4 regions of the Streptomyces sp. NPDC048353 genome follow, and region 3 is predicted to be linked to each of the others. Evidence: riboswitches for the same ligand, from Rfam matches in the RefSeq annotation. Region 3 holds a riboswitch; each other region holds the start of a gene.
The links. Region 3 has a riboswitch for cobalamin ahead of ACZ6RC_RS13945 (acyl-CoA thioesterase). Riboswitches for the same ligand answer to the same signal wherever they lie in the genome.

Region 1 (7,247 bases), 650 kb from region 3:
CCTAGCCGCAGAACCGCGACGCGTCGACGCGCCCGTATGAGGGGCCGGGCCCCGGCAGGACCGAGGGCGGGAGGCGGCGGGGCGAGACTCGCGACGCGGCCGCCGCCGGGACGTACAACGGCCCGCTGGGCGCGGCGGAGCTCATACGAGGGCGTTGGTCAGCACCACCCCGCCAGCCGGTCGACCAGCTCCGCCCGGATCCGAGCGGTTTTGAGCGCCGCAGCGGAGCCCCTTCTGGGAACGGGCGGCGGAGCCTGCCGGCCCCCGGCAGCGTGATGGTGCGTGCGTACGGAGGTGGAGTCCACCGAGACGTCCCAGTGCGTAGCGGCCCGCCCTTAGATGCGCAGGCCGGGAGCCGAGGCCCGAGGCGTTCTGGGGGCGGCTCAGCGGCCGGAGTGGTCGATGACGTTGCCGTTGGAGCAGTTGTTGACGTGGTTTCCGACCCAGTCGCCGAGGACCGGGACGACGGCTACCTCCTGGAGGCAGACGGCGGCGGCGGTGAAGTTCCAGGCGTTGGCGGCGTTGATGCCGCCGCCGAAGTTCGAGTCCTCGTCCGCGTGTGCGGGGGCGGCGATGGTGGCGGCGCACAGCGCCGCTCCGACTACGGTGATGATCTTCTTCATGGTGACGGTAACGAGGCCGGCGGCAGCAGGACACGCGACCGAGCCGTCCGGCTGAAGCACCCGGTGGCGCTGCTGGAACAGCCCGTACGCGTACCGGCGCTGGAGCACCGCGCCGAGGAACTGGACCCGCTGAACGCCCGCGCCGCAGCCGAGCATTACGAGGCGTTCGCCATCGGGCACGTGAACTTCTTCATCGCCAAGCCGGTCCTCGGCCGTTCGTTCACCGATCCGTGGAACTAGGTGCCGCCGCTACGCGGAAGCGTGTGAGCGGCACGAAGGTCGACACCTGCTCCGATAACTCCACCCGGGCCGACTCCGGCCAGTGCTGCATACCCTCCTCGCCTGGCGCCCTCGCGCGCCAAGCGAGGATCGCCGCTCGCAGCAATGCTCGCGCGGCTGCCCGGGCGGCCCGGCCCCGGCTCGGCGAGAGGTGCAGTCGCTCTTCCTGACAGCATCCAGCGCGCAGAACAACCGCAGGGCGGTAAGCGGGTCGGAGCCCTCGACCTCGTCCAGTCGCCCGCAGATCTGTGAGACGTGGGGGGCCACGTCCTCATACACGGCCCGCAGCGCTCCGGGGACGGGCGGCCACGACAACGCCGATCAGCAGTACCAGGACCACTACGAGAACACCCTCCACCCCATGGTGGGCGTGCACGAGACCGCCCGCGAGCGCCCCGGCGGCCAGCACGACCACCGACGCCGCCCGCCGCATGCTGCCGGGCCCAGGTCGGTCCACCGCGAGTCCGGTCAGGGTCCGCGTCATCACGGTGGTGGCCAGGTCCGGCACGCCCAGACGGTGCACGACGGCGTTCTGCAGCCCCATCCCGCAGGCCAACGGCACCAGGACCGCGTACCGTCCCCAGCCGGCTGCCTGACCGGCAAACGCGAGCCCGGCCAACAGGGCCTGAAACACGACCAGCGAAGCGAACAGCGCTCCAGGCTCGGTCTTCCGCCGCCACGCACCACCCGCCGCCGCCCCGGCCAGGAACCCTGCCAGCGCCACCGCCGACGCCGCCGCCGACAACCCGGCCACTCCTGACAAGGCGAAGCCCAGGAAGACCACATTGCCCGTCATGTTGGCCACGAACACCCGCCCCAGCCCGAGGAAGCTGGCCGCGTCCACCAGACCGCTGACAAACGTCAGCACAAGCAGTGACGGAACGAACCGCTCGTAGAGGTGCCCGTCGGGAAACAGCCACCGTGCGACCGTCCCACCACCACTCACCGCGGCCCCTCCCCGCAGGCGCGCTTGACCCGGGAGCCGCCGGCTTCCTTCATGACTCGTGTTCGTTGCACTCACTCACTGGAGCAGAAGGTGAAGAGACGCTCGACGTCACACGCCGCACGTGTGCTTACTCGATCGCCACGTCGCGAGGGTGCCCTCGGGGGCCGTGCCCTCGGGGACCGCAGTGAAAAACCGCAGGATCAGCGACAGCGAGCCGCACCGCGATCATCCGCAACGGACGCGGCCCCAACCCGTGACACCCGACGCCAAGGACTGCAGGCGCGCCTAGGCGGACAGTTCACGCCGAGCCGTAACGTCCCGTGCCCGGGTGCGGTACCGTACGGGGAGCGTCGCGTGCCGGTGGCAGACCGTGTCAGGCATGGAGGCGCCGGACCGAAGGAGGTCGACGATGTACTCGTCCCACCCTTCGCTCTCGCGTGTCTGAGCGCGAGACGACCAGGCTCGTCGCCTGGAGCCAAGAACTCCGTCAGGTGCACCACCGATTGCGGGAAGCGCTGTCCGTGACCCGCGCCTCCCTCGCCGACGGCACCCCCGGTGAAGCGGCCACCCGCGAACTGCTGCTGTACTGCCACGGCTTCTGCACGGCTCTCGACGCCCACCACCAGGGCGAAGACCGCACCCTGTTCCCCGCCATCGCGGCAGCGCACCCCCAGCTGCGCCCGGTACTGCGCTCCCTTGAGCAGGACCACTCGATGATCGCCTACCTGCTCAACGGCCTCCGCGCCGCGGTCGACCGGGCCGCGCCGCCCGAGGAGCTCGACCAGCACCTCGAAGGCATCGCCGCGATCATGGAGAACCACTTCCGCTACGAGGAACGGCAACTGCTCACTGTGCTCGAGACCCTCGAGCTGGAAGCCGTACCCGGCGAGGTCCTGGGCCCGATATGAGCCGGTGAGCGGTGAATCCGCTTACGCCTCGTCAGCAGTGCCGGCACGCAGACAGTGGGGTGGGGCGACCCCCCACTGCCAACGGCGTCCTGCCCAGGGGCGAGGGTCGAGCGAAGTGAAGCGGTCGCCGCAGGCTGCACCGGATGAACACTCCTTGTCATGATGGCTGCACTCCCGGTTGTGGCTGATCGCACAGAGGTTGGTCTGGCGAGGCGTGGCCGGTTCTGCGATGCTTTCGCCGAACAAGCGACGGCGGAACGAGGAAGCCGGTGTGATTCCGGCACGGTACCGCCACTGTGTAGGGGGAGCGACTCCGCCCATGGCCACCGCCCCATCAGGGGTGGGAAGGCCGGAGAAGCTGTGATCCCGAGTCAGGAGACTCACGCCGTCGCACCTCGATGTACGGGGCGGATTTCCCCAGGAGAGGCGGTGGCACTCGTGTGCCTGCGTATGTGTGAGGGCAGTTCCGCGCTGCCTGTGCTCCTCCGGAGCCGGCCTGCCCGGCGTGCCGCACGGGCTCGATCCCCCAGGTCCTGACGACCTCCTCCCTCAGCGGTTTCTTCCCGCACGCCGTATCAGGCGCACCGCCATGCCGGTGTGCCCTGCCCACGCATGCCCTCAGGAGTCAACTTTGTCGTCCGTAAGGCCCCTTGTGCCCGGTCGCCGTCAGGCTGCCGCAGCGGTCTTCCTGGCCGCGGCCCTCACACTCACCGCGTGCGGCGGCGCCTCCGGCCCGCCCGCCGATGCCAAAGCGGCAGCCGCCGGGAAGGGCTGTATCGAGGACTTCGACCCGGCCAAGGACTACTTCCCGGTCAAGTCCATGGTGAAGCACGCCGAGAACTTCACGCTCCGGTACGAGAAGAGCTACCAGGTCCTCACTGTCAAGGAGCCCTTCCCCAAGGGCAAGCCCGCGTCGTACGTCCTGGTCAAGTGCGGTGCGCCGAAGCCGGAGCTGACCGGTGAGCTGGCGTCCGCACAGCAGGTCACCGTCCCCGTCAAGAGCCTGTACTCCGCCTCCACCACCCATCTGCCGCTGCTCACCGAGACCGGCACCCTGGACGTGCTCACCGGTGTCGCGAGCGCCGTGGCGATCTCCTCCGCCGAGGTGCTCGAGCGGGTGCGGGCGGGCGAGGTCGTCGAGTACGCCAAGGACCGCACCCTCGACGCCGAAGCCGTCATCGGCGCCAAGCCGGACGTCCTGATGACCCAGGGCACCGACGACCCGCAGTACCCCAAGCTGCGGCAGGCCGGCATCGCCGTCGTCGCCAACGCCGAATGGCTGGAGCCGAGTCCGCTCGGCCGAGCCGAGTGGGTCAAGGCCATGGCCGCGCTCACCGGGGCGGAGCAGCGCGCCGGTGAGGTGTTCGACACCATCGAGGGCGACTACCGGAAGGTCGCGGCCAAGGGTGCGCAGGCCGTCGCGGCGGGCAGGCCCGTCGAGGTGCTGCCCGGAACGATGTACCAGGGCACCTGGTCCATGCCCGCCGGCGGCAGCTACGCCGCCCGGCTGATCAAGGACGCGGGCGGCACCTATCCGTGGGCGGGCGAGCGGGGCACCGGCGGCCTCCAGCTGAACTTCGAGGGCGTGTACGCCAAGGGCGGCCGGGCCCCGGTCTGGATCGCCGACCAGCAATGGAAGTCCACCGCCGACGCCGCGAAGGCCGACAGCCGGTACGGGCAGCTGAAGGCCCTCACCGGCGGTGCGGTCTGGACGAACACCAAGGCGGTCGGCCCCGGCGGCGGCAACGACTACTTCGAGCGCGGTGTGCTGCGCCCGGACCTGGTCCTGGCCGACCTCTTCGCGCTGATGCACCCGGACCGGGCGAAGGGCCACACCTTCACCTTCTACCAGCTGGTGCCCAAGGCGTGACGACGCACCTGACCGCCGCGACGGCCGCCGCCCCGGACACCACGCCGACGATCCGACCGGCGCGGCGGCGCCTCGCCGTCGTCCTCGCCCTCGTCGCCGGTACCGCCGCCCTGTTCGTCCTCACCCTCGCGACCGGCTCCCACCCGGTGCCGACCGGGGAGGTGGTGCGGATCCTGTTCGGCGGCACCGCCGCCGACCCGCGGTGGACCGTCATCGTGGAAGAGGTCCGGCTGCCGCGAGCGCTGACCGCCACCGCCGCCGGTGCCGCCCTCGCCGTGGCGGGCGTGCAGATGCAGACGCTGTTCCGCAACGCGCTGGCCGATCCGTTCTCCCTCGGGGTGAGTTCGGGCGCCAGCATCGGCGTCGCCGCCGTGGTGGTCGGCACCGGCGGCGCCGCCGGCAGCTTCACCGGCAACCTGGCCGGTCTGGGACGCGTGGGCGTCGTCATCGCCGCCTCGCTCGGCGCCGCCGCCGTGATGGCGCTCGTCCTGCTCCTCTCGCGATGGGTGAAGTCGGCCGTCACCCTCCTCGTCATCGGCGTCATGATCGGTTCGGCGGCGACCGCGGTCGTCGGGGTGATGCTCGTCTACGCCCGGCCCGAGCGCGCCCAGCAGTTCGTCATGTGGGGCCTGGGCAGCTTCAGCGCCACGACCTGGCCCGACCTCCAGGTCATGCTGCCCGTCATCGGCGCGGGACTGCTGGCGGCGCTGCTGACCGCGAAACGACTCAACGCCCTGCTGCTCGGCGAGGACTACGCCCGCACCATGGGCCTGAACGTGCGACGCAGCCGCAATCTGGCGCTGGCCGGCACCTCGCTGCTGGCGGGCGCGGCCACCGCGTTCTGCGGCCCCGTCGCGTTCCTCGGCCTGGCCGTCCCGCATCTGACGCGGGTGGCGCTGGGGACCTCGGACCACCGGGCGCTCATGCCGGCGTCGATGCTCGCGGGTGCGTTCCTCGCACTGGCGTGCGCGTTGCTGAGTCAGCCGCCCGGCACGGACTCCGTGCTGCCGCTCAGCGCCGTCACCTCGCTGTTCGGCGCCCCTGTCGTCATCGCGTTCCTGATCCGCAGCCGTCGCGGCGTACAAGGAGTGGCCTCGTGACCGACACGATGACCGAACCCGTCAAGGACACGGTCGGCAGACCGGACCGCCCCGGCGGTCTCACCACCCAGGGCCTCGGCATCGGCTACCGGACCCGGTCGCCGCGCGGGCGCGGAGCGAGCCGGGCCGTGCTGTCGGGGCTCGACCTGGAGGCGCGGGCCGGCGAGCTGACCGTGCTCCTCGGACCCAACGGCGCAGGAAAATCAACCCTGTTGCGCACCCTGTGCGGGCTCCTGCCCCCACTGGACGGCCGGATCCGCATCGGCGGGGCGGACCTGGCGCACCAGCCGCCGACCACTCTCGCCCGCCGGCTGGCGGTCGTCCTGACCGACCGGGTGGACGCCGGGCTGCTGTCCGTACGGGAACTGGCCGGGCTCGGCCGGCACCCGCACACCGGTTTCACCGGCCGTCTCACGGCCGTGGACCACGCGGCCGTCGAGTGGTCGCTGAAGGCGGTGGGCGCGCGGCATCTGGCGGACCGGCCGGCCGCCGAGCTCTCCGACGGCGAGCGTCAACGCGTGCTGACCGCCCGCGCTCTCGCCCAGGAACCCGAGGTGGTGCTCTTGGACGAGCCGACCGCGTTCCTGGACGTCCCCTCACGTGTCGCCCTCACCGTTCTGCTGCGCGACCTGGCCCGGGACAAGGGCCTGACCGTCGTGGTCAGCACCCACGACCTGGAGCTGGCGCTGCGGGTGGCCGACGCGGTCTGGCTCGTCGACCGCGACTCCCGCGTGCACGCCGGGGCGCCCGAGGACCTGATCCTCAACGGCGCCGTCGCCGCCGCCTTCGACGCCGACCACCTCGCCTTCGACCCGGTCTCGGGCACCTTCGGCCTGCGCCGCACCACACGCACCGTCGTGACGGTGGACGCGCCGGCCGAAGTGCTCCCGCTCCTCGAACGCGCCCTGGCACGGGAGGGGCTGGCCGTGGCGGCCCCGGGCGACCCGAACGGCGACAGGAGAGTGAGGTGGGACGGAGCAGACCGGCTCACCCTCACCGGACCGGACGGCCAGACGGTCCAGGCGTGCGGCTTCCGCGAGCTGACACGAGCGGTACGGGCATGGTGACCGCGGCCCTCACCCCCGCCGTCCTGGCGCGGATCTCCACGATCGGCCCCTACTTCGCGGTGACCACCGGTCCTCGCCCCGGGGCCGGGAGTACCGGTCCTCGCTCCGGGGCCGACGGTTTCCGGCCGATGACCGACCTGTACGCCGTCCCGGGCGTGGTGGAGGAGTGCGTACGGACCCTCTCCGGTCGGCTGGGCGCCGACCAGCTCAGGGTGGCCGCGTCCACCCTGCACCTGGGCACCGCCTCACGGCTCTGGTCGATCGCCCTGGCCTGCGCCGCGTTCACCGGCCGCGTCCCCGACCTGGGGCCGGACCGGCTGTGGTGGCGCGTGCCGTCCTCCGGCCCCCTCGACCTGTGGCTTCCCGACCTCGGGGAGGTGGACCGGGAACCGCGTCCGGCCCTGCACCACACCGTAGTCCTCCGGAATCTGGTCCCGTGGGCCGAAACGGTACG
Region 2 (7,247 bases), on a different contig from region 3:
ATGCCGAGGACCATGGTGAGGATGACCGCGCCGGCCGTGAAGACCACGGTGCGCAGGACGACGGCCCAGAACTCGGTGTCCCCCAGGATCTTCGAGAAGTTCTCGAACCCCGCCGACTCCGCCTCCTGGAAGCCCCAGAGCTGGGGCTGGCCGAAGTGCTGGAAGGAGAGGGTGACCAGTCGCAGCAGCGGATAGCCGAGGACCAGGACCAGGACGAGCAGGCAGGGCGCGAGGAGGAGCCAGGGGATCCCGGCCGCGCCCTTGGTCGTCTTCTTCCCCGGCGTGCCGGGCGTGCCGGCTCCAGAGCCGGATGGTGGCGATTGCCGCAACGGCGGCACCTTCGCGGTGGTTGTGTCTGCGGCACTCATCCCGTGCTCCTCAGCGATCCCTCTCTGGTACGGGCGGCGGGGCCCCGTCGGGAGGACGGGGCCCCGCACAAGGTCACTTGGTGTTGATGACCTTGTCGATCGCGGTGTCCGCGTCCTTCGCGGCGGCCTCGACCGACTTCTTGCCGTTGGCGATCTCGATGAGCATCGTCTTGAGGATCTGGGCCTTCTCGACCTGGCCCCAGCCCGGAGCGGTCGGGACGAACCAGCTGGACTCGGCGGCGGTGGCCGGGACCGTGGTGGCCGGGTCGGCCTTCAGCGGGGCGAGGTCCGCCTTGTTGTTGGGCAGGTTGCCCTTGGCGACGAGGCCCTTCTGGCCCTCGGCGCCGGTGAAGGCGGCGATCCACTCGGCGGCGACGCCCTGCGCCTTGGACTTGACCGGGATGGCCAGGTCCGAGCCGCCGAGGAAGACCGGGAGGTTCTTGCCGGACGGGCCGGGCATCACGAAGTTCTCGAGCTTGTCCTTCAGCCCGCCGACCTTGTCGCTCTTCGGGTCGGCCGCGGTGGCGCCTTCCCAGCCGGCGGCGAACATCGTGGCGGCGTTGCCCTGGCCGAAGACGACGGGACGGTCGGACTCGTCCTTCGTCTTGTCGCCGTGCATGTACTTGTCGATGATGTTCTTGTACTCGTTGAGGCCCTTGACGGACTCCGGCGAGGAGAGGTTCGCCTTCCAGGTCTCGCCGTCCTGCTTGGCGATCGAGCCGCCGGCGTCGAAGACGAAGGACATCGCGGCGTACCAGTCGGGCGACGGCTGGTACCAGGCGCTGAACTTGCCGCCCTTCTTCTTCTGGATGGCGTCGAGGGCGGCGGTCAGCTCGGCCCAGGTCTTCGGGGCGGCCTTGACGCCCGCCTCGGCGGCGATGTCCTTGCGCCAGGTGCCCACGCGGCCACCGGCGTAGTAGGGGACGCCGTAGGTCTTGCCGTTGTAGGTGACCGAGTCCTTGAGGGCGTCGAGCCACTTGTCCGAGTTCTCGAACTTCGACGCGTCGACCTCGGCGAAGGCGCCCTTGGCCATGTAGCTGATCATCTCGGAGTTGCCCATCTCGACAACGTCCGGGGCCTTGTCCGTGGCGAGCACCGCGTCGAGCTTGGTGTTCTTGTCCGGCCAGCCGTAGTACTCGTGCTTGATCTTGATGCCGGGGTGCTTCTTGACCACGGCGTCGTCGGCGGCCTTGACCAGCTCGGGCCAGTTGTTCTGGGCGTCCACCGTCAGCCAGACGGTGATCTCCTTGACGTCGCCCCCGGCCGAGTCCCCACCCTTGTCCGAACCGCCACACGCCGCGATCGAGACCATCATGCCCGCGACGCCGATCGCCGCGATGAGCTTGCGCTTCACGCCACCCTCCTCAGGGATGCCTGCAACCCCTGCCCACCGCGCGAAGACATACGCCGAGTAATGCTCGTGGGGCTGGGACCTGGTCTTTAATGGTTTAGACCAGTACCGGGAGCTTGGCCTAGACCTTTAGGGGTGTCAAGGGTGTATAAGAAGGGCAGTCGGGTCCGTTATCGGACCGACACCTGAGGGAGGGCGACGACCCGTGACCGGTCCGTGCCACCATGTGAGCCGCGACAGACGGAGGAGCCGGTGACGGCAGCAGCACAGGAGTCGGGAAGGCAGGCCATGGCCACGGACGCGGGCAGCACGGAGACGGAGGGCGGGGCCGCCACCCGCACCGCGCGCGTGCCCAAGTACTACCGACTGAAGCGGCATTTGCTCGACATGACGGAGACCCTGCCGCCCGGCACGCCGGTCCCGCCGGAGCGCACCCTCGCCGCCGAGTTCGACACCTCGCGCACCACCGTGCGCCAGGCCCTGCAGGAGCTGGTCGTCGAGGGCCGCCTCGAACGCATCCAGGGCAAGGGCACCTTCGTGGCCAAGCCCAAGGTCTCGCAGGCGCTGCAACTGACCTCCTACACCGAGGACATGCGGGCCCAGGGCCTGGAGCCCACCTCCCAGCTGCTCGACATCGGGTACGTCACCGCCGACGACACCCTGGCCGGACTGCTCGACATCTCCGCGGGCGGCCGGGTGCTGCGCATCGAGCGGCTGCGCCTGGCGAGCGGCGAGCCGATGGCGATCGAGACCACCCACCTCTCGGCCAAGCGCTTCCCGGCGCTGCGCCGTTCGCTGGTGAAGTACACCTCGCTCTACACCGCGCTGGCCGAGGTGTACGACGTACACCTCGCCGAGGCCGAGGAGACGATCGAGACCTCCCTGGCCACTCCGCGCGAGGCCGGGCTGCTCGGGACGGACGTGGGCCTGCCGATGCTGATGCTCTCCCGTCACTCCCTGGACGCCCAGGGGGAGCCGGTCGAGTGGGTGCGCTCGGTCTACCGCGGCGACCGGTACAAGTTCGTCGCCAGGCTGCAGCGCCCCAACGGCTGAGCCGCCGCCCGCCATTCCCCGACAAAAAACCCCAGCCGCGTCCGATATTCGGACGGGGGTTCCATACGGCGTACCCGTCCCCTAGATTTCCTGCCCATTACACAGGTGATCAGCGAGGGGACGGTTCGCCGTATGCCGGAAACACAGCAAAGACAACCAACCGTCACACCCGTGCGAGTGGTGGTGGCGCTCTGCCTGTTCGCGCCGTTCGTGGCGATGCTCTGGGTGAGCTCGTACGCGAAGGTCGAACCGACCTTCATCGGCATCCCGTTCTTCTACTGGTACCAGATGGCCTGGGTCGTCATCTCGACCGTGCTGACCATGATCGCGTACCAGCTGTGGCAGCGTGACCAGCGCTCCCGCAAGGGAGGTGGGTCGAAGTGAAGGACGGCGTGAACGGCGTCGCACTCGCCGTCTTCATCTTCTTCTTCCTGGCCGTCACGGTCATGGGCTTCCTCGCCTCGCGCTGGCGCAGGGCCGAGAACGAGCACAGCCTCGACGAGTGGGGCCTGGGCGGCCGCTCGTTCGGCACCTGGGTGACCTGGTTCCTGCTGGGCGGCGACCTCTACACCGCCTACACCTTCGTCGCCGTCCCGGCGGCGATCTACGCGGCAGGCGCGGCCGGCTTCTTCGCCGTGCCGTACACCATCCTGGTCTACCCGCTGATCTTCACCTTCCTGCCGCGCCTGTGGTCCGTCTCGCACAAGCACGGCTACGTCACCACCTCGGACTTCGTCCGCGGCCGGTTCGGCTCCAAGGGCCTGTCGCTGGCGGTCGCGCTGACCGGCATCCTCGCCACCATGCCGTACATCGCGCTCCAGCTCGTCGGCATCCAGGCCGTCCTAGACGTGATGGGCGTGGGCGGCGGCGAGACCACCCACTGGTTCATCAAGGACCTGCCGCTGCTGATCGCGTTCGGCGTCCTCGCGGCGTACACGTACTCCTCGGGTCTGCGCGCCCCGGCGCTCATCGCCTTCGTCAAGGACACCCTGATCTACATCGTCATCGCGGTGGCGATCATCTACATCCCGATCAAGCTCGGCGGCTTCGACGAGATCTTCGCCAAGGCCGGCGAGGCCTACGCGACGGTCAACCCGGCGACCGACAAGCCGCGCGGCGCGCTGGTGCCGGGCGAGATGGGCCAGTGGGGCTATGCCACGCTGGCGCTCGGGTCGGCGCTCGCGCTCTTCATGTACCCGCACTCGATCACGGCGACGCTCTCCTCGCGCAGCCGTGACGTCATCCGCCGCAACACCACGATCCTGCCGCTCTACTCCCTGATGCTGGGTCTGCTGGCGCTGCTCGGCTTCATGGCGATCGCGGCCGGGGTCAAGGTCAGCAACGGCCAGCTCGCCATCCCGCAGCTGTTCGAGAACATGTTCCCCGACTGGTTCGCGGGCGTGGCCTTCGCCGCGATCGGCATCGGCGCGCTGGTGCCGGCGGCGATCATGTCGATCGCCGCGGCCAACCTCTTCACCCGCAACATCTACAAGGACTTCCTGAAGCCGGACGCCACGCCGGAGCAGGAGACCAAGGTGTCCAAGCTGGTGTCCCTGCTGGTGAAGGTCGGCGCGCTGGCCTTCGTCCTCACCATGGACAAGACCGTCGCCATCAATTTCCAGCTCCTCGGCGGCATCTGGATCCTGCAGACCCTGCCGGCGCTGGTCGGCGGCCTGTTCACCCGCTGGTTCCACCGCTGGGCGCTGCTCGCCGGCTGGGCCGTCGGCATGGTGTACGGCACGGCGGCGGCGTACGGCGTGGCCAGCCCGACCCAGAAGCACTTCGGCGGCTCGTCCGCCGAGATCCCGGGCATCGGCGAGATCGGCTACATCGGTCTCACCGCCTTCGTGCTCAACGTCGTCGTCACCGTCGTCCTCACCTTCGTCCTGAGGGCGGTCAAGGCGCCGGACGGCATCGACGAGACCTCTCCGTCGGACTACACCGCGGACGCGGGCGACCCGGGGGTCGAGACCGAGCTTCCCAAGCTCGGCGCGAACACGCACTGACCGCTCGCTCCGGGGCGGAGGGGCTGAAAGGCGGACGCACCGGAGGAGGAGCGACACAACATGTGGGGGGTGCCGCAAGCGGCGCCCCCCACATGTATGCTCATCTCGCTGTCGCCGCAGGGGAATCCGGTGGAAATCCGGAACTGTCCCGCAACGGTGTGTTGGTGTGCTTTTGCGCTCACGCGAGTCCGAAGACCTGCCGACAGTGCGCCCGGTCCGTCCGTTCCGGGTGCCAGAGTCGTCCGGGCCTCGCGGAGTGGGCCGGTGGACACGGCGCGCGCCCGCGTGAAGGGGTGCCCCCTGCCGTCCGCCTCCCGCCGCCGCCCCCGGGCCGAGCGAGGGAGAGCCCCACGTGACCATCGCGCCAGCCGATCCGGCCACGGCGATCGAGAGCGACGGACCCGGCACCATGCTGCTGCGGACCCTGACCGACCTCACCGCCGATCTCCCCGACACCGACCCGGGCAAGGTCGCCGCCGCCGCGCTGCGCGGCCGCAACGCCTCCTCCGACGAGGCGGAGCTGCGGGAGCTGGCCACCGAGGCGGCCGCCGGTCTGATCGCCGAGGACCCGGCCTACTCGCGGCTCGCGGCCCGCCTGCTGACGATCACCATCGCCGACGAGGCCGCCGGCCAGGGCGCGATCACCTTCTCCTCCTCGGTGGCCGTCGGCCACCACGAGGGTCTGATCGCCGACCGCACGGCCGCGTTCGTCCGGCAGCACGCCGCCCGGCTGGACACGCTGATCGACTCCGCCGCGGACGACCGCTTCGGCTATTTCGGCCTGCGCACGCTCTTCTCCCGCTACCTCCTGCGCCACCCGATCACCCGCAAGGTGATCGAGACCCCGCAGCACTTCATGCTCCGGGTGGCCTGCGGCCTCGCCGAGGACGACAGCGCCCGCGCGCTCGACGAGGTGGCGGCGCTCTACGGGCTGATGAGCCGGCTCGACTACCTCCCCTCCTCCCCCACGCTCTTCAACTCCGGCACCCGCCACCCGCAGATGTCGTCCTGCTATCTGCTGGACTCGCCGAAGGACGAGCTGGACTCCATCTACGACCGGTACCACCAGGTCGCCCGGCTCTCCAAGCACGCCGGCGGCATCGGCCTGTCGTACTCCCGCATCCGAGCCCGCGGCTCGCTGATCCGCGGTACCAACGGGCACTCCAACGGCATCGTGCCGTTCCTCAAGACGCTGGACGCCTCCGTCGCCGCCGTGAACCAGGGCGGGCGGCGCAAGGGCGCGGCCGCCGTCTACCTGGAGACCTGGCACGCGGACATCGAGGAGTTCCTGGAGCTGCGCGACAACACCGGTGAGGACCAGCGGCGTACGCACAACCTCAACCTGGCGCACTGGATCCCGGACGAGTTCATGCGGCGGGTCAACGCCGACGCCCCGTGGTCGCTGTTCTCCCCCGCCGACGTGCCCGAGCTGGTCGACCTGTGGGGCGAGGAGTTCGACACCGCCTACCGCGCCGCCGAGGCCAAGGGGCTGGCCCGCAAGACCATGCCGGCGCGCGAGCTGTACGGCCGGATGATGCGGACCCTGGCGCAGACCGGCAACGGCTGGATGACCTTCAAGGACGCCTCGAACCGGACCGCCAACCAGACGGCGGAGCCCGGCCACACGGTGCACTCCTCCAATCTCTGCACGGAGATCCTGGAGGTCACGGACGACGGCGAGACCGCGGTCTGCAACCTGGGCTCGGTCAACCTCGGCGCCTTCGTCGACCTGTCGACCGGCGACATCGACTGGGAGCGGCTGGACGCGACCGTCCGTACGGCCGTCACATTCCTCGACCGGGTCGTCGACATCAACTTCTACCCGACCGAGCAGGCCGGGCGCTCCAACTCCCGCTGGCGGCCCGTCGGCCTGGGCGCGATGGGCCTCCAGGACGTCTTCTTCCAGCTGAAGCTGCCCTTCGACTCGCCCGAGGCCCGCGCGCTGTCGACGCGGATCGCCGAGCGGATCATGCTCGCGGCGTACGAGGCCTCCACCGACCTCGCCGAGCGCAACGGCCCGCTCCCGGCCTGGGAGAAGACCCGCGCCGCCCGGGGCGTCCTGCACCCCGACCACTACGACGTGGCGCTGACCTGGCCCGAGCGCTGGGCCGCGCTGCGCGAGCGGATCGCGGCGGTCGGCATGCGCAACAGCCTCCTCCTCGCCATCGCGCCGACGGCGACGATCGCGTCGATCGCGGGCGTGTACGAGTGCATCGAGCCGCAGGTCTCCAACCTCTTCAAGCGGGAGACGCTCTCCGGGGAGTTCCTCCAGGTCAACTCCTACCTCGTGGACGAGCTGAAGCGGCTCGGCGTGTGGGACGCGCAGACCCGTGAGGCGCTGCGCGAGGCCAACGGCTCGGTCGCCGACTTCGGCTGGGTGCCGGCCGAGGTGCGCGAGCTGTACCGCACGGCGTGGGAGATCCCGCAGCGCGGCCTGATCGACATGGCGGCGGCCCGCACCCCGTTCCT
Region 3 (7,247 bases):
GCAGCAACGCGAACGAGAGCAGCGCGCCGGCGAGGGCGCCACCGGTCACCCCGAGCGTGCTCGCGCCCACGCCGAGGACGACCACGGCGACGGCCCCGGTCGACGCGCCGGAGGAGACGCCGAGCAGGTACGGGTCGGCGAGGGCGTTGCGCGTGACCGCCTGGAGCACCGTGCCGCACACCGCGAGCGAGGCGCCGACCAGGGCGGCCATCAGGACGCGGGGCAGCCGCAGCTCCCAGACGAGCGAGTCGACGATCGGGGGCAGGGGCTCGACGTCGAGACCGAGACGGGTGCCGAAGACGCGGGCGAGGCCCTCCCATTCGACCTCGGCGGCGCCGACGCGCAGCGCGGCCGCCATGGATCCGGCCAGGACGGCGAGGACGAGGAGCAGGAGGACCCCGCGGCCGGCCGGGGACGAGGGGAGGACGACGGACGAGAGGACCGGCGAGGTCCCCGGGGCCGCGGAGGATCGGCGGTCGGTACGGGCGAACCAGGGGGCCCGCCGGGTGGCCGGCCGCCCCGCCGGGAGCCCGTCCGCCTTGGGTCGGTCCCCCCGGGGCCCGTCCGGGGCGGGTCCGGCCTCGACGGCGGGATCCGTCGCCACGCGGCCGCGCGCCCGGGGGCTCAGCAGGTCAGCGGGCATGGCCGAGGTCCTTGATTCCCCGGGCGAGGAGTCCGAGTGCGTGGACGGAGCGCACGGACGGGTCCAGTTCGATGCCCGGGACCTCGATGATCCGGTCGTCACGGACCGCGGGCAGCCGGGAGATCACGGGGTGCGCGGTCATCGTGGCGCGCTTCTCGGCCGCGCTGTCGCCGGGTCGGCCACGCTCGGACAGGTCGCCGATCACGATGATGTCGGGGTCACGCTCGGCGACCTCCTCCCAGGTGACCTCCGGCCAGTCCTCCTCGACGTCGTCGAAGGCGTTCCTGGCGCCGACGATCCGGCTCATCTCGCTGGGCAGACCGGTTCCGCCGGCGACGTACGGCATGCCGTTGAAGACGGAGTAGAGGTAGACGACGGTGGGCCGCTCCGCGCTCGCGGCCCCGGGGGCCTCGGCGGCGGCCCCCCTCGCCCGGGCGACGGCCGCGCGCTGCTCGGCGGCCAGTGCGGCAGCCCGCTGGCGGACGCCGAAGACCGTGCCGAGGTTCTCGTAGTCGGAGAAGAGCAGGTCGAACGGGGTTCTGCCGGCGGGGTTGTGCTGCGGGCAGTCCACGGCGCTGACAAAGGTGGGGACCTTGAGGGCGCCGAGTTCCTCGCGGGTGCCGGCGCGGTCCTTGGTGAGGAGGTCCGCGGAGCCGGCGACCACGAAGTCCGGCGCGGCGGCGCGGAGTTGCTCGCCGGTCGCGATCTTCGGAGCGATCACCGGGACCGACGCGTACGCCGTCCGGTACCGCGCGGGGATCTTGGTCTTGAGGTTGGCGGTGCCCGCCATCCGCTCCTGGAGGCCGAGTTCGAGCAGCGTCTCGGTGGAGGCCTGATCGAGGGCGACGGCGCGCTGGGGCGGTTCGGCGAGGGAGAGGGGGCGCCCGCAGCTGGTGAGGGCGGCCGATCCGGCGGCAGGTGGCGCGACGGGGCCGGGGCGGGCGGTGGAGCAGCCGGCGGTGGCGAGGGCGAGAGCCAGGGCGAGGCCGAGGCGGGCGGGATGACGCATGGGTCTCTCCGGTGGGACGAGGGCGGGGTGGGTTGCGACGGGCCGGGGGCCGGGGGCGACGGGCGGGCAGGGGTGTGGCGGGGCAGCGGGGCACCGGGTGCGAGGGCGCCGCGTTCGAAGAGTACTGTAATGGCAATCATTTTCATTAACGACCCCGGGGGCGTCGTCGCGGACCTCGCCCCCCTCGCCGAGGAGCACCCCACATCGTGGTCACCCCATCCACCGCCACCGCGGCCAAGTCCCCTGACGCACCGCCGCGTTCGGTCCTGCGCGACCTCGCCTTCCTGCGCCTCTGGGCGGGCACCACCGCCTCCGGTCTCGCGACCTGGGCGCTGCCCTTCGTCCTCGGGCTCGCCGTCCTCCACCGCGATCTGGGCGCCACCGGGCTCGGCCTGGTCCTCGCCGCCCGCACCGCCGGGTTCCTCCTCGCGGTCGCCGTCGGCGGCGTGCTCGCCGACCGGCACGCGCGCCGCGCCGTCGTCTTCTGGTCCGCCCTCGCGGCGGCGGTCGCCTCGCCCCTCCTCGCGGCCGGCCTCGGGCACTCCCTCGTGCTGATGACGGCCGCCGCGGCGCTCGCGGGCGCCGGACAGGGCGCCTGCCGCCCGGCGTTCCAGGCGCTCACGGCCGAGACCGTCCAGCCGGAGCGCCGTCAGCAGGCGAACGCCGCCATGACGATGGCCGTCCGGTCCGCCACGCTCGCCGGGCCCGCGCTGACCGCACTGCTCGCGGCCTTCCTCGACGTCGCGTCGCTGCTGCTGGGCATCGGGCTGCTCTGGCTGGTCGCGGCGCTGGTCCCGGCGAGGGGAGGCAGGGGCACCGCCGGCAGCACGACCTCCGCCCCCACGACCGCGGCCCCCGCCCCCACGACCCCGCACCCGTCCGACCCCGCCCGACACACCGGGCCCCGCACCGGACCGGACGCCCCGCACCGCCCTGGCTTCCGTGCCGAGTTCGTCGAGGGCATACGCGAGGCCCGGCGCCACCCCTGGTTCCTCGCCGGTCTCGCCGCCCTGGTCGCCGTCATCGCCCTCGGCTACTCCGCCACCAGCGTCGCCCTCCCCCTGATCAGCCGGGACCGTTACGGCACCGAGTGGGTGCTCGCCGCGGCCATGACCGCGTACACCGTCGGCGCGCTCGGCGGCGCCCTGTTCATCGCCCGCGTCCGGCCGCGGTCCCAGGGCTGGGCCGCTTTCGCCGGCCTCGCGGCGTACGGCTTCGCCCCGCTCAGCCTGGTGCTGCCGGTCCACCCCGCGGTGGTGGTCGGCGCGTACGCCGTCGCGGGGATCGGCATCGAGCTGTTCAACGTGCCCTGGTTCACGGCCACGCAGCGCGAGGTCGCGCCGGACAAGCTGGCCCGGGTCTCCTCGCTGGACTTCCTCGTCTCCTACGGTCTGGCGCCGGTCGGTCTCGCCCTGATCGCCCCGGCCATCGGCCTCCTCGGCGTCACGCCCGTCCTCGCGGCGTGCGCCGCCGCCTGCTTCTTCGTCCCGGCCGCCGCGTGCCTGGTGCCCGGCGCACGGCACTTCGCGCGGCCGGCCCCGGAGACCACGGACTGACGGGCCGCGCAGGACGTAGTCTGGAGCGCGCAGCTGGTTCGCCCCGTCCGCCAGGCGGGAGGCGTCGTAAGAGGGAACCCGGTGGGAATCCGGGACTGCCCCGCAGCGGTGAGCGGGAACGACCGCCGTCATACGCACTGGGCCCGGCAAGGGCCTGGGAAGCGACGGCCAGTAGGAGACCGCCGGTCGAACCGGTGGACACGCCCGCGAGTCCGAAGACCTGCCCGTTGCCCGCGCACCCGGCCTCCGGGCTCCCCGGCCCCGTGCGCGCGGATCCGACCGCCGCGACTCGCGAAGGAGAGTTGACGTGGCCGACCACGCCGCCACCCTGCCGTCCCCCGTCCGCAAGACCCCGGCCGATTCCCGGGTGACCCTCGCCCACATCATGAGCGAGCACGACACGAACCTGTACGGGACCATCCACGGCGGGGTCGTGATGAAGCTCATCGACGACGCCGCCGCGGCGGCCGCCGGGCGCCACGCGGACGGTCCCGCCGTGACCGTGTCGGTCGACCGGATGACCTTCCTCGCCCCCGTCCGCTCCGGCGACCTGCTGAGCGTCCACGCCGAACTCGTCCGGGCCGGCCGCACGTCGATGACCGCCGAGGTCCGTGTCACCGCCGAACGCTGGAACGCCTCCGGCCCGACCGCCGAGGTCGCCACCGGCCGTCTCAGCTTCGTCGCCGTCGACGCCGACGGGCGCCCCCGCCCCGTACCGGCGCTCGACCTGCCCGACCCGGCGCTCGACCTGCCCGCTCCGGCCGGCGCCGAGTGACCGGTGGGCGCCGGGTGACGGCCGGCTGACGGCGCTCCCGCCGCCCCGTTCATATAGAACGGATCCGCCCGGAGCTTCAAGAGCGTCCAGGAGAGGGCAAGGTCACAGCTGTGCGGACTGCTGCTCCTTTGTTCCCCTGACCTAGCATCCGAGCATGACAGTCCTTCCCGACGACGGGCTTGCCCTCGCCGCCGATTTCTCCGACGCGTCCCGTGAGCAGTGGCAGGGCCTGGTGGCCGGCGTCCTGCGCAAGTCGGGCAAGGACGTCGAAGGCGCGGCAGCCGAGGACGCCCTGTCCACCACGCTGGAGGACGGGCTTCGCGTCCGTCCGCTGTACGCGGCCGACGACGCCGCGCCCGAGGCCGGCTTCCCCGGGTTCGCCCCGTTCGTGCGGGGCGGCCGCCCCGAGGGCGGCACCCTCGGCGGCTGGGACGTACGGCAACGGCACACGGCCGCCGACGGCGCGGCGGTGCTGGGGGACCTGGAGAACGGCGTCACCTCGCTCTGGCTGGTCGTCGGCGAGGGCGGCATCCCGACGGAGGCCCTCGACACGGTCCTCGACGGCGTCTACCTCGACCTCGCGCCCGTCGCCCTCGACGCGGGCGACCGGACCGAGGACGCCGCGGCGGAGTTGCTGCGGCTGTACGAGCGCCGTGGCGTCGCCCCCGAGGCGGCGCGCGGCACCCTGGGCGCCGACCCCCTCGGCCTCGAAGCCCGTACGGGACGGTCGTCCGGCTTCGCACCGGTCGCCGCGCTCGCCCGGCGGTGCGCCGAGGAATACCCGGGGCTGCGGGCGCTGACCGTCGACGCCCTGCCGTACCACGAGGCCGGCGGTTCCGCCGCGGAGGAGCTCGGCTGCTCGCTGGCGACCGGCGTCGCCTATCTGCGGCAGCTGACCGACGCGGGCCTGGACATCGAGCAGGCCTGTGGCCAGCTGGAGTTCCGTTACGCCGCCACCGCCGACCAGTTCCTCACCATCGCGAAGCTGCGGGCGGCGCGCCGGCTGTGGGCCCGGGTCGCGGAGGCCTGCGGGGCGAGCGGCGCGGGCGGGCAGATCCAGCACGCCGTGACCTCGCCGGTGATGATGACCCGCCGCGACCCGTGGGTGAACATGCTGCGCACGACGGTGGCGACCCTGGCCGCCGGGGTGGGCGGGGCCGACGCGGTCACCGTGCTCCCCTTCGACCACGCGCTCGGGCTGCCGGACGCCTTCGCGCGCCGGATCGCCCGCAACACCTCGACCATCCTGATCGAGGAGTCGCACCTGTCCCGGGTGATCGACCCGGCGGGCGGCTCCTGGTACGTCGAACGCCTCACGGACGAACTCGCCCACGTGGGCTGGGAGTTCTTCCGCACCCTCGAACGTGCGGGCGGGCAGGCGGCCGCGCTGCGGTCCGGCATGGTCCGGGACCGCCTCGCCGCGACCTGGTCCGCCCGGGGCGCGAAGCTCGCCACCCGCCGCGAACCGGTCACCGGCGTCAGCGAGTTCCCGCACCTGACCGAGAAGCCCGTCGTCCGCGAGCCCGCGCCCGCCCCGCCGTCCGGCGGGCTGCCCCGCGTCCGGCGCGACGACGCGTACGAGGCGCTGCGCGCCCGCTCCGACGCGCACCTCGCCGCGACGGGCGCCCGCCCCCGCGTCTTCCTCGCCACCCTCGGCCCCGCCGCCGCGCACACGGCGCGGGCCACGTTCGCCGCCAACTTCTTCCAGGCGGGCGGCATCGAGGCCGTCGCGGAAGGCACCTTCGAGGAGAGCGGAGCGGCCGAGGTCTGCCTCTGCTCCAGCGACGCGCTCTACGAGGAGGGGGCCGCGGCGCTCGCCGGGGAGCTGCGGGCGGCGGGGGCCGGTCACGTGTTCCTCGCGGGCCGCCCCGGACCGTATCCGGACGCCGACACGTACGTCTTCGCCGGCTGTGACGCCGTCGCCGTGCTCTCCGCCACGCTCGACCGCATGGGAGTCTCCTGATGTCCATCCCCGATTTCTCCGCGATCGACCTGGGGACCCCGGCCGCGCACGGCAGCGCCGACGACTGGCGGACGGCGGTCAAGAAGGCGGCCGGCGGTGACGACCTGCTCTGGGAGACCCCGGAGGGCATCGCCGTCAAGCCGCTCTACACCGGTCGGGACCTGGAGGGCCTGGACTTCCTGGGCACCTACCCGGGCATGGCGCCGTACCTCCGCGGCCCGTACCCGACGATGTACGTCAACCAGCCCTGGACGATCCGGCAGTACGCGGGATTCTCCACCGCCGAGGAGTCCAACGCCTTCTACCGGCGCAACCTGGCGGCCGGGCAGAAGGGCCTGTCGGTCGCCTTCGACCTGCCGACCCACCGCGGATACGACAGCGACCACCCGCGGGTGACCGGCGACGTCGGCATGGCGGGGGTGGCCATCGACTCGATCTACGACATGCGGCAGCTCTTCGACGGCATCCCGCTGGACAAGATGACCGTGTCGATGACGATGAACGGCGCCGTGCTGCCGGTGCTGGCGCTGTACATCGTGGCGGCCGAGGAGCAGGGCGTGCCGCCCGAGAAGCTGGCCGGGACCATCCAGAACGACATCCTCAAGGAGTTCATGGTCCGCAACACGTACATCTATCCGCCGAAGCCGTCGATGCGGATCATCTCCGACATCTTCGCCTTCACCTCGCAACGGATGCCCCGCTACAACTCCATCTCGATCTCCGGCTACCACATCCAGGAGGCCGGGGCGACGGCCGACCTGGAGCTGGCGTACACGCTCGCCGACGGCGTGGAGTACATCCGGGCCGGGCGCGAGGCGGGTCTGGACGTGGACGCGTTCGCGCCGCGGCTCTCCTTCTTCTGGGCGATCGGCATGAACTTCTTCATGGAGATCGCCAAGATGCGGGCGGCCCGCCTGCTGTGGGCGAAGCTGGTGCGGGAGTTCGACCCCAAGAACGCCAAGTCGCTGTCGCTGCGCACCCATTCGCAGACCTCCGGCTGGTCGCTGACGGCGCAGGACGTCTTCAACAACGTGACGCGTACGTGTGTCGAGGCGATGGCGGCCACCCAGGGCCACACCCAGTCGCTGCACACCAACGCCCTCGACGAGGCACTGGCGCTGCCGACCGACTTCTCGGCGCGGATCGCCCGCAACACCCAGCTGCTGATCCAGCAGGAGTCGGGCACGACCCGGACGATCGACCCGTGGGGCGGCAGCGCCTACGTGGAGAAGCTGACGTACGACCTGGCGCGCCGGGCCTGGCAGCACATCCAGGAGGTGGAGGCGGCCGGCGGAATGGCG
Region 4 (7,247 bases), on a different contig from region 3:
CGCCGCCACGGACGCCGGTCGCGTCCTGCTGGAGGCCGACCTGATCATGAAGCACGACTTCGCCGCCGCGCTCAACCCCGAGAAGCGCCCCGAGGCCCGGCAGTACTGGGACACCGCGCCGCGCCGCGAAGGCATGCCGTGCTTCCCGTACACCCGGATGTGGATCGAACCGAAGCCCGCCCAGGTCCGCGAGCAGGACGGCGGCATCTACATCCTGGACGCCCCGCTCGCCGCCAAGGCCGAGTGGCAGGAGACCAAGTGGACTCCGCCCGGCGCCCAGAAGTGCGACCTGACCAAGGCCGAGCAGAAGGCGGCCCAGGCCACCGTCAACCGTGTGGTCATGAGCGAGGTCGAACGGCGGGTCAACAACGACCCGAAATACGCCGACCTGCGCCGCGTCTACGCCTCCCGGGTGGCCGCCGAGTGGATCCGTCAGCAGGACGCGCAGCGGCCCACCGACTACCGGAAGATCATCGACAGCAACGACGTGGCCAAGTGGCCGCTGCGCGGCGAGAACGCCGACTGGTCCAAGATGGACGTCTACAACCGCTACAAGAAGACCCTGACCGAGGGCATCGAGTGGTTCGAACTCGCCTACGGCGGCAAGGTCTACCAGCAGGGCGTCGGCGGCGTCGACTTCTCCAAGGCGCCGAAGCAGAACGTCACCCCGATCCGCTTCCAAGCCAGGCACAAGCATCTGCCGCGGACGACGAGGACGTCCCTCGCGACGATGACGGACGACGCCGAGAGCGAGGAGACGCTGTTCCTCGGCGGGAACACCGCGGCCAAGGCCTCCGGCGGAGGCGGCGAGGACCCGACCCCGACGCCCACGCCGACCCCGAGCGATCCCGGCACGCCGACCGAGGAACCGTCCGCTCCGGCTCCGTCGACCCCGGGCACCGGCGGCACCGCCGCACCGCAGGACCCGGACGGTGACCTCGCCGACACCGGCTCCGGCGCCCCCGTCGGCCTGATCGCCGGACTCGCCGCCGCACTCGCGGCCGTGGGAGGCGCGCTGGTCTGGTGGCGCCGCCGCGCCACCGACCGGGAGTAGCCCGCCGGCACCACCGCCGGCACCCGTGGACCGTCTCCGGCCCGCCCCCGCCTCCCGGCGGAGGCGGGCCGGACCGCGTCTCTAGGGGGTGCGCTCCACGCTCTCGCGGGCGGCGGCGCCCGTGGGTTCGCCCGGCAGGAAGGTCACCTGGGGCGCGCCCGTACGCGGGTGGACGGCGACCTCCGCCGTCACCCCGTACACCTCCCGCAGCAGGGCGGGCGTGAGCACCTCACCGGGCGGGCCGGTGACCACGACCTCGCCGTCGCGCAGGACGTAGAGGCGGTCGCAGTAGAAGGCGGCGAGGTTCAGGTCGTGGAGGGCGACCAGGACCGTGGCCGGCAGCCGGCGCACCAGACCCAGGACGTCCAACTGGTGCCGGACGTCCAGGTGGTTGGTCGGCTCGTCGAGGACCAGCAGGGCGGGCTGCTGGGCCAGCGCGCGGGCGATGAGCACACGCTGGCGTTCGCCGCCCGACAGGTGGTCGAAGGGACGGTCGGCCAGCGCCTCGGCGTCCACCCACGCCAGCGCGGACTCGATGATCAGCGTGTCCTCGCCGGTGTCGCCGTCGAAGAGCCGCTTGTGCGGGGTGCGTCCCATCGCGACCACGTCCCGCACGGTCAGGTCGAAGTCCGCGCCCGTCTCCTGCACCACGGCGGCCAGCGTGCGGGCGAGCCGGCGGACCGGCACGGACCACACGTCGGCGCCGTCCACCCGGACGCTGCCCGCCCGGGGACGCAGCACGCGGTAGACGGCCCGCAGAAGGCTGGACTTGCCGCTGCCGTTGGGCCCGACGAGGCCGATCACCTCACCGGACCGGGCGGTCAGGGAGACGTCCCGGACGAGCCGGTGCGCGCCCGCCGTGAGCGTGACGCCCTCGACGGTGAGTTCGGTGGCCGTCATGCCGCTCCCCGGTCGGCCGTGCGCCGGGCGTCCCGCCGCATCAGCCACAGGAAGAACGGCCCCCCGCACAGCGCCGTGAGGACCCCGACCGGGATCTCCATGGGTGCGGCGACCGTACGCGCCGCGATGTCGGCCCAGATCAGGAACACCGCCCCGCCCAGCGCGGCCGTCGGCAGCACCCGGCGGTGGTCGCCGCCGACGAAGAGCCGCACGGTGTGCGGCATCATCAGCCCCACGAACCCGATCGGCCCGGCGGCCGCCACCAGAACTCCGGTGACCAGCGAGAGCAGGACGAAGGTCCGCGCCCGGAACCGGGCGACGTCGAGCCCCATCGTCGAGGCCGCCTCCTCGCCGGCGAGCAGCAGATTGAGCGAACGGGCCTGGGTCAGCAGGACCGCGACGCCGAGCGCGAGCGCCGCGCCGGGCAGCCACAGGGTGGCCCACTGGACACCGCCGAGGCCCCCGAGGGTCCAGGCAAGGACCGCCCGGGCCTCGTTGCCCCGGTCGCTGGTCAGCAGCAGGACGTCCATGACCGCCGTGAGGACGGAGGCGAACGCCACGCCCGACAGCACCAGCCGCACCGAGGTGATGCGGCCGCCGGACCGGGCCGTCGTGTAGACGAGCAGCAGCGTCAGCAGGGCGCCGGCGAACGCGGCGACCGACAGGGACACCGGCCCGAAGAGGCTCACCCCGAAGACGATCACCGCGACGGCGCCCAGGGAGGCGCCCGAGGAGACGCCCAGCAGGTACGGCTCCGCGAGCGGGTTGCGTACCAGCGCCTGCATCGCGGCGCCCACCGCCGCGAGCCCGGCGCCCGTCACCGCGCCCAGCAGCACCCGCGGCGCCCGCACGTCGAGCACGATCGTCTCCCGCGCCTGCGACCAGGCGGGCTCGGAACCGTCTCCGGTCAGCGCGTGCGTCACGATGCCCCACACCTGGCCGGGGGGCACCGGCACCGAGCCGATGGCCATGCCCGCCGTCATCGACGCCAGGAGCAGCACGCCGAGGACGACCAGGGTGAGGGCGAAGGCGCGGCGGCCCGGACCGGCCGCGCGGGAGGCGCCCGCGGGACGGGCGGAGGAGCCGGCGGGGGGAGCGGCGGACACGGCTTTCGCCGGTGCCGTCACTGGAAGCGCTCGGGGTGCAGCCCGCGGGCGAGGTCCTCGACCGCGTACGGCGCGCGGACACCGACCAGCGTCGCCGTCAGCGGCAGCACCACGAAGCGCTTGTTCTTCACGGCCGGCACGTCGGCGAGGGCCGGCTGCGCCAGCAGGAACTTCTTCTTCTGCTCGACGTTCCCCGCACCCGCGTAGTCGTAGATGGCGATGACCTCCGGCTTACGGGCGACGACCTGCTCCCACGAGACGTCACCGAAGACGTCGTCGAGGTCGGCGAAGACGTTGGTGCCGCCGGCGAGGCGGATGACCTCGGTGCCGAGGCTCTTGCCTCCTGCGGTGAACGCCGACTTGTCGCCGCTGTCGTACACGAAGACGGGGAGGGCGGGAGCCCCCTTCACCGTCGCCGCGGTCTTCGCCACGCGCCCCTGAAGGTCGGCCACCAGCGCGTCGGCACGCTCCTCGACGCCGAAGAGGGAGCCGATGGCGCGGATCTCGTCGTACGTGTCCGTCATCGCCACCTTCTTCTTCCCGCAGTACTCGCGGTTGAGGTAGGTGTCGATCCCGGCGTCGGCGAACGCCTTGCGGGAGCGGCCCTCCTTCTCGGCGAACGCGCTGGCGTAGCCGCCGTACACGAAGTCCGGTTCCGCGTCGAGGACCGACTCGAAGGACGGCTCCTTCTTCGCCAGCTCCGGGATCGCCGCGAAGTCCTCGCGGAAGGCGGGCAGTACGGCCGAGTCGGGGAAGGCCGTGCCGACGATCCGGTCCTTCAGACCGAGGGCCAGCATCAGCTCGGCCGGGTGCTGATGGATGGTCACCACCCGGGAGGGCGGCTTGTCGTACGTGGTGCGCGTGCCGCAGTTCTCGACGGTGAGGGGGAAACCCTCGGCTGACGCACCGGGCTTCGCGCCGCCGCCCTCCCGGGCGGTGCCGCTCTGAGGGGAGGCGCCGCAGCCGGTGAGCAGGACCCCCGACAGGGCGAGGGCCAGGGCGGCGGCGCGCACGGGGCGGCGACGGGGCATGCTGCGCGTGCGGGGCATGCGGGACGTACTGGGGTACACGAAAAGCCTCCTGGGGAGTCCGCGCTCCTCGGATCGGGCCCGCGACAGGCCAGTTTCCTGACTCCCGGATCGGCGTACACCCCAGCCTTCCCACGCGGTGCGCGCAGTGGCGTCTCGACGGGTGCACTCCCCGGTCACAGTGGCGGGACCGTGCCGGTTTCGCACCGGCTTCCTGTCTCCCGTCGCGGTGATGACCAGGTGATCCTACGGTTCCGCGCCTCCGGCGCAAAAGGACGCCCTCTCGGCCCCGCGCCCCCTTGTTGCCGAAACGGCAAGCATCTTTGACGCCCCGGCGGGCCGTGGCGAGTCTGGACCCAGGTGCCGCCGGCACCGCGCAGTCGTCCCGAAGGAGCCTCGATGCCGACCCCGAAGCCCACCGATCCCGCCGAGTTCTGGGAAGAGCGCTACCGCACGAGCGACCGTGTCTGGAGCGGCGAACCGAACCCGCTCCTCGTGCGGGAGGCCGCCGATCTGACACCGGGCACGGCCCTGGACCTGGGCTGCGGCGAGGGCGGCGACGTCCTGTGGCTGGCCTCGCGCGGGTGGCGCGTGACCGGCGTGGACATCTCCGCGACCGCCCTGGAACGGGCGGCCGCCCACGCGGCGGAGGCCGGCTGCGCCGACCGGACCGCGTTCGAGCGGCACGACCTCGGAGTGACCTTCCCCGAGGGCGGCTTCGACCTGGTGAGCGCCCAGTTCCTGCAGTCGCCCGTCCCGCTCGACCAGGACGGGGTGCTCAGGTCGGCCGCCGCCGCGGTCGCCCCGGGCGGCACGCTCCTCATCGCCATGCACGCCGCGTGGCCGTCCTGGATGGAGAAGCACGAGTACCCGTTCGACGCGGACTTCCCCACCCTCGACGGCGTCCTCGCGGCGCTCGCCCTGCCGCACCCCTGGCGGGTGGACACGCTGGAGGGCGTGGAACGCGCCCTCACCGCGCCCGACGGCCGCCGGGGCACGCGGGTGGACAACGTGTGGCGGCTCACCCGCACCGCCTGATCCCGCACCGCCTGACCTCGTACAGCCCGCCCCGCAACGCCTGATCCCGCCCCTGCCTCGGGATGGCTCCCCTTCGCGGCCGCGCCCCCCGGACCCTCGACTCGCACACGCGTGTGATCATGACGGGCATGGGTCCGGGGAGGACCCAGGGGAGGGAACATGGCTTACACAGACACCAACGGCATCGATCTGTCCGGTCCGACCGGCAGACTGATCCAGACCGTCGACCTGGTGAAGAACCCGGCGCCGCAGGCGATCGCGACGGACACCGTCAACGGGCACGTCTTCGTGCTCCAGGTCGAGAGCTCGGCCACGGCCCCGGCCGGCAACATGTACCTCAACCGCATCGACCGGCGGACCGGCGTGCGCACGGGGGCGATGCAGCTGAAGGGCTTCGGCCACGGCCTCGCCATGGGCGTGGAGCCGGTCGGCGCCGACAGCTACGTCTGGACGGAGGTCGGGCCGCTCCACGTCACCGGCGGCGGCACCACCTTCGGCAAGGCGATCACGCGGTTCCGGTTCGCCGACGGGGAGGTACTCGACGGCGCCACCATCCCGGCGGAGCGGAAGTTCACCGCTCCCGGCAGCACCTCCGGCACCGGCCCCTCGACCGACCCGGTGCACGGCCTGCTGACGGTGATGTACCACAAGGGCGGCGACCGGCACTTCACCCGGTACGCCACGGCCGGTGCCGCCACCGGCGACTGGACGCCGGCCGGCCCGACGTTCGTCGTGCCCGACGGGGAGGACGTCACCCCCGCCGTGCCGTCGCCGTACCCGCTGGAGCCGAAGCTCACCTTCCAGGGCTTCGCGAGCCTCGGGGACGTCCTGTACGTCTACCAGTGGGCGCCGTACGACAAGGGCGAGGACCCGACCGTACCCAGCGAGTTCCCGGGCATCACCTTCCTCACGTCCTACTCGTGGACGACGGGGCTCAGGCTCGACCGGCAGGTCGTCACCGGCGCCGACGGCCTTACGCGGCGGGAGCCCGAGGGGCTGGCCGTCGAGGTCGACCCGGCGACGCGGGAGACCCGGCTGCTCTTCGGATTCAGCAACACCACGCCCGGCAGCGAGTTCGCGCGCGACGTCACGATCGGCTGGTATCCGACGAAGCCCGCCGTGGACGGGATCCAGGTGCTGTCGGACTGGGAGGACCTCGCCCTGGAAGCGGGCGTCACCCCGGGCGCCGAGCGCCCGCGCGGGCGGCTGATCGCGCTCGCCGGGACCACCTACCTCCAGATGCGCGGCACCCTGACGTGTTCTCCCGGCCTGACCGCCGACAGCAGGGTCGCCACCCTGCCGCACCGGCTGCGACCCACCCGTCCGGTCCGCCAGAACGTGCCGCGCAACAACTACTACGGCCGCTGCGTCTGCCGGATCGAGGCGGACGTCCACGGCGCGCTCTGGGCGTACGGCGCCACCGGCGACAACGCCGTCACCTGGATCGACCTCGACGGCGTCTCGGTCGCCTGGCGATGACGCCGCCCCGCGCCGGGGCCCGGGCCGTCACGGTCCGCCGCCCCGCCCCCCGCCGCTGCCCCGCCCTACCCGATCCGGAGGATCGCGCATGAACCGCCCTACTCCCAGCCGCCGTTCCCTGCTCGGCGCGGCTCTGGCCGCCCCCGCCGCAGCCGTCGCGGCCCCGCTGCTGACCGCCGCGCCCGCCGCCGCGGTCGACGGGTCGGACGGGTGCCGGCTCCTGGTCGACTGGACGGCCATCGTTCCGGCGCCCGGTGTGGTGCCGGAGGCCGCCGCACCGCTCCAGGCCCGGGTCATAACTCTCGCGGGCACCGAGTTCCTCCAGCTGCGGGGCACGGTCACCTGCTCGTTCACCGCGGACGCCCAGCTGGGCACGCTGCCCGAGACGATCCGCCCGCCGAAGCTGACCCGGGGCGTCTGCCCCCGCAACAACAGCCAGGGCATCAACGCGCTCCGCGTCGAGGCCAACACCCAGGGCGTCCTCACGGTCTTCGGGCCGCAGGCGACCAACAAGGTCACCTGGATCCAGCTCGACAACTTCTCGTCCGTCCTGCGCTGACCCTCAGGCCGGCGAGCCCTGGCAGCGCCACGGCCCGGAACCGCTGGACCGATGTCCGCGGTTCCGGGCCGTGAGCGCGCAAC

Region 1: another riboswitch for cobalamin. It lies ahead of ACZ6RC_RS11220 (ABC transporter substrate-binding protein); the one in region 3 lies ahead of ACZ6RC_RS13945 (acyl-CoA thioesterase).
Region 2: another riboswitch for cobalamin. It lies ahead of ACZ6RC_RS09650 (ribonucleoside-diphosphate reductase subunit alpha); the one in region 3 lies ahead of ACZ6RC_RS13945 (acyl-CoA thioesterase).
Region 4: another riboswitch for cobalamin. It lies ahead of ACZ6RC_RS18475 (ABC transporter substrate-binding protein); the one in region 3 lies ahead of ACZ6RC_RS13945 (acyl-CoA thioesterase).

What each region holds. Positions count from the first base shown of each region.
Region 1 covers NZ_JBVJGU010000003.1:160,017-167,263, reverse strand. Annotated here, with positions in the region: gene ACZ6RC_RS11240 (hypothetical protein) at 384-623, opposite strand; gene ACZ6RC_RS11235 (hypothetical protein) at 687-863, shown strand; gene ACZ6RC_RS11230 (YoaK family protein) at 1,174-1,848, opposite strand; gene ACZ6RC_RS11225 (hemerythrin domain-containing protein) at 2,286-2,756, shown strand; cobalamin riboswitch at 2,970-3,160, shown strand; gene ACZ6RC_RS11220 (ABC transporter substrate-binding protein) at 3,409-4,626, shown strand; gene ACZ6RC_RS11215 (iron chelate uptake ABC transporter family permease subunit) at 4,623-5,726, shown strand; gene ACZ6RC_RS11210 (ABC transporter ATP-binding protein) at 5,723-6,793, shown strand; gene ACZ6RC_RS11205 ((2Fe-2S)-binding protein) at 6,787-7,247, shown strand, end outside.
Region 2 covers NZ_JBVJGU010000002.1:931,567-938,813, reverse strand. Annotated here, with positions in the region: gene ACZ6RC_RS09675 (carbohydrate ABC transporter permease) at 1-368, opposite strand, end outside; gene ACZ6RC_RS09670 (extracellular solute-binding protein) at 442-1,722, opposite strand; gene ACZ6RC_RS09665 (GntR family transcriptional regulator) at 2,008-2,772, shown strand; gene ACZ6RC_RS09660 (DUF3311 domain-containing protein) at 2,905-3,156, shown strand; gene mctP (monocarboxylate uptake permease MctP) at 3,153-4,778, shown strand; cobalamin riboswitch at 4,874-4,996, shown strand; gene ACZ6RC_RS09650 (ribonucleoside-diphosphate reductase subunit alpha) at 5,131-7,247, shown strand, end outside.
Region 3 covers NZ_JBVJGU010000003.1:810,281-817,527, forward strand. Annotated here, with positions in the region: gene ACZ6RC_RS13930 (FecCD family ABC transporter permease) at 1-643, opposite strand, end outside; gene ACZ6RC_RS13935 (ABC transporter substrate-binding protein) at 633-1,652, opposite strand; gene ACZ6RC_RS13940 (MFS transporter) at 1,859-3,208, shown strand; cobalamin riboswitch at 3,226-3,450, shown strand; gene ACZ6RC_RS13945 (acyl-CoA thioesterase) at 3,516-3,983, shown strand; gene ACZ6RC_RS13950 (methylmalonyl-CoA mutase family protein) at 4,138-5,946, shown strand; gene scpA (methylmalonyl-CoA mutase) at 5,946-7,247, shown strand, end outside.
Region 4 covers NZ_JBVJGU010000004.1:750,505-757,751, forward strand. Annotated here, with positions in the region: gene ACZ6RC_RS18460 (hypothetical protein) at 1-1,054, shown strand, start outside; gene ACZ6RC_RS18465 (ABC transporter ATP-binding protein) at 1,136-1,954, opposite strand; gene ACZ6RC_RS18470 (FecCD family ABC transporter permease) at 1,951-3,060, opposite strand; gene ACZ6RC_RS18475 (ABC transporter substrate-binding protein) at 3,078-4,130, opposite strand; cobalamin riboswitch at 4,161-4,342, opposite strand; gene ACZ6RC_RS18480 (class I SAM-dependent methyltransferase) at 4,488-5,126, shown strand; gene ACZ6RC_RS18485 (hypothetical protein) at 5,286-6,605, shown strand; gene ACZ6RC_RS18490 (hypothetical protein) at 6,694-7,164, shown strand.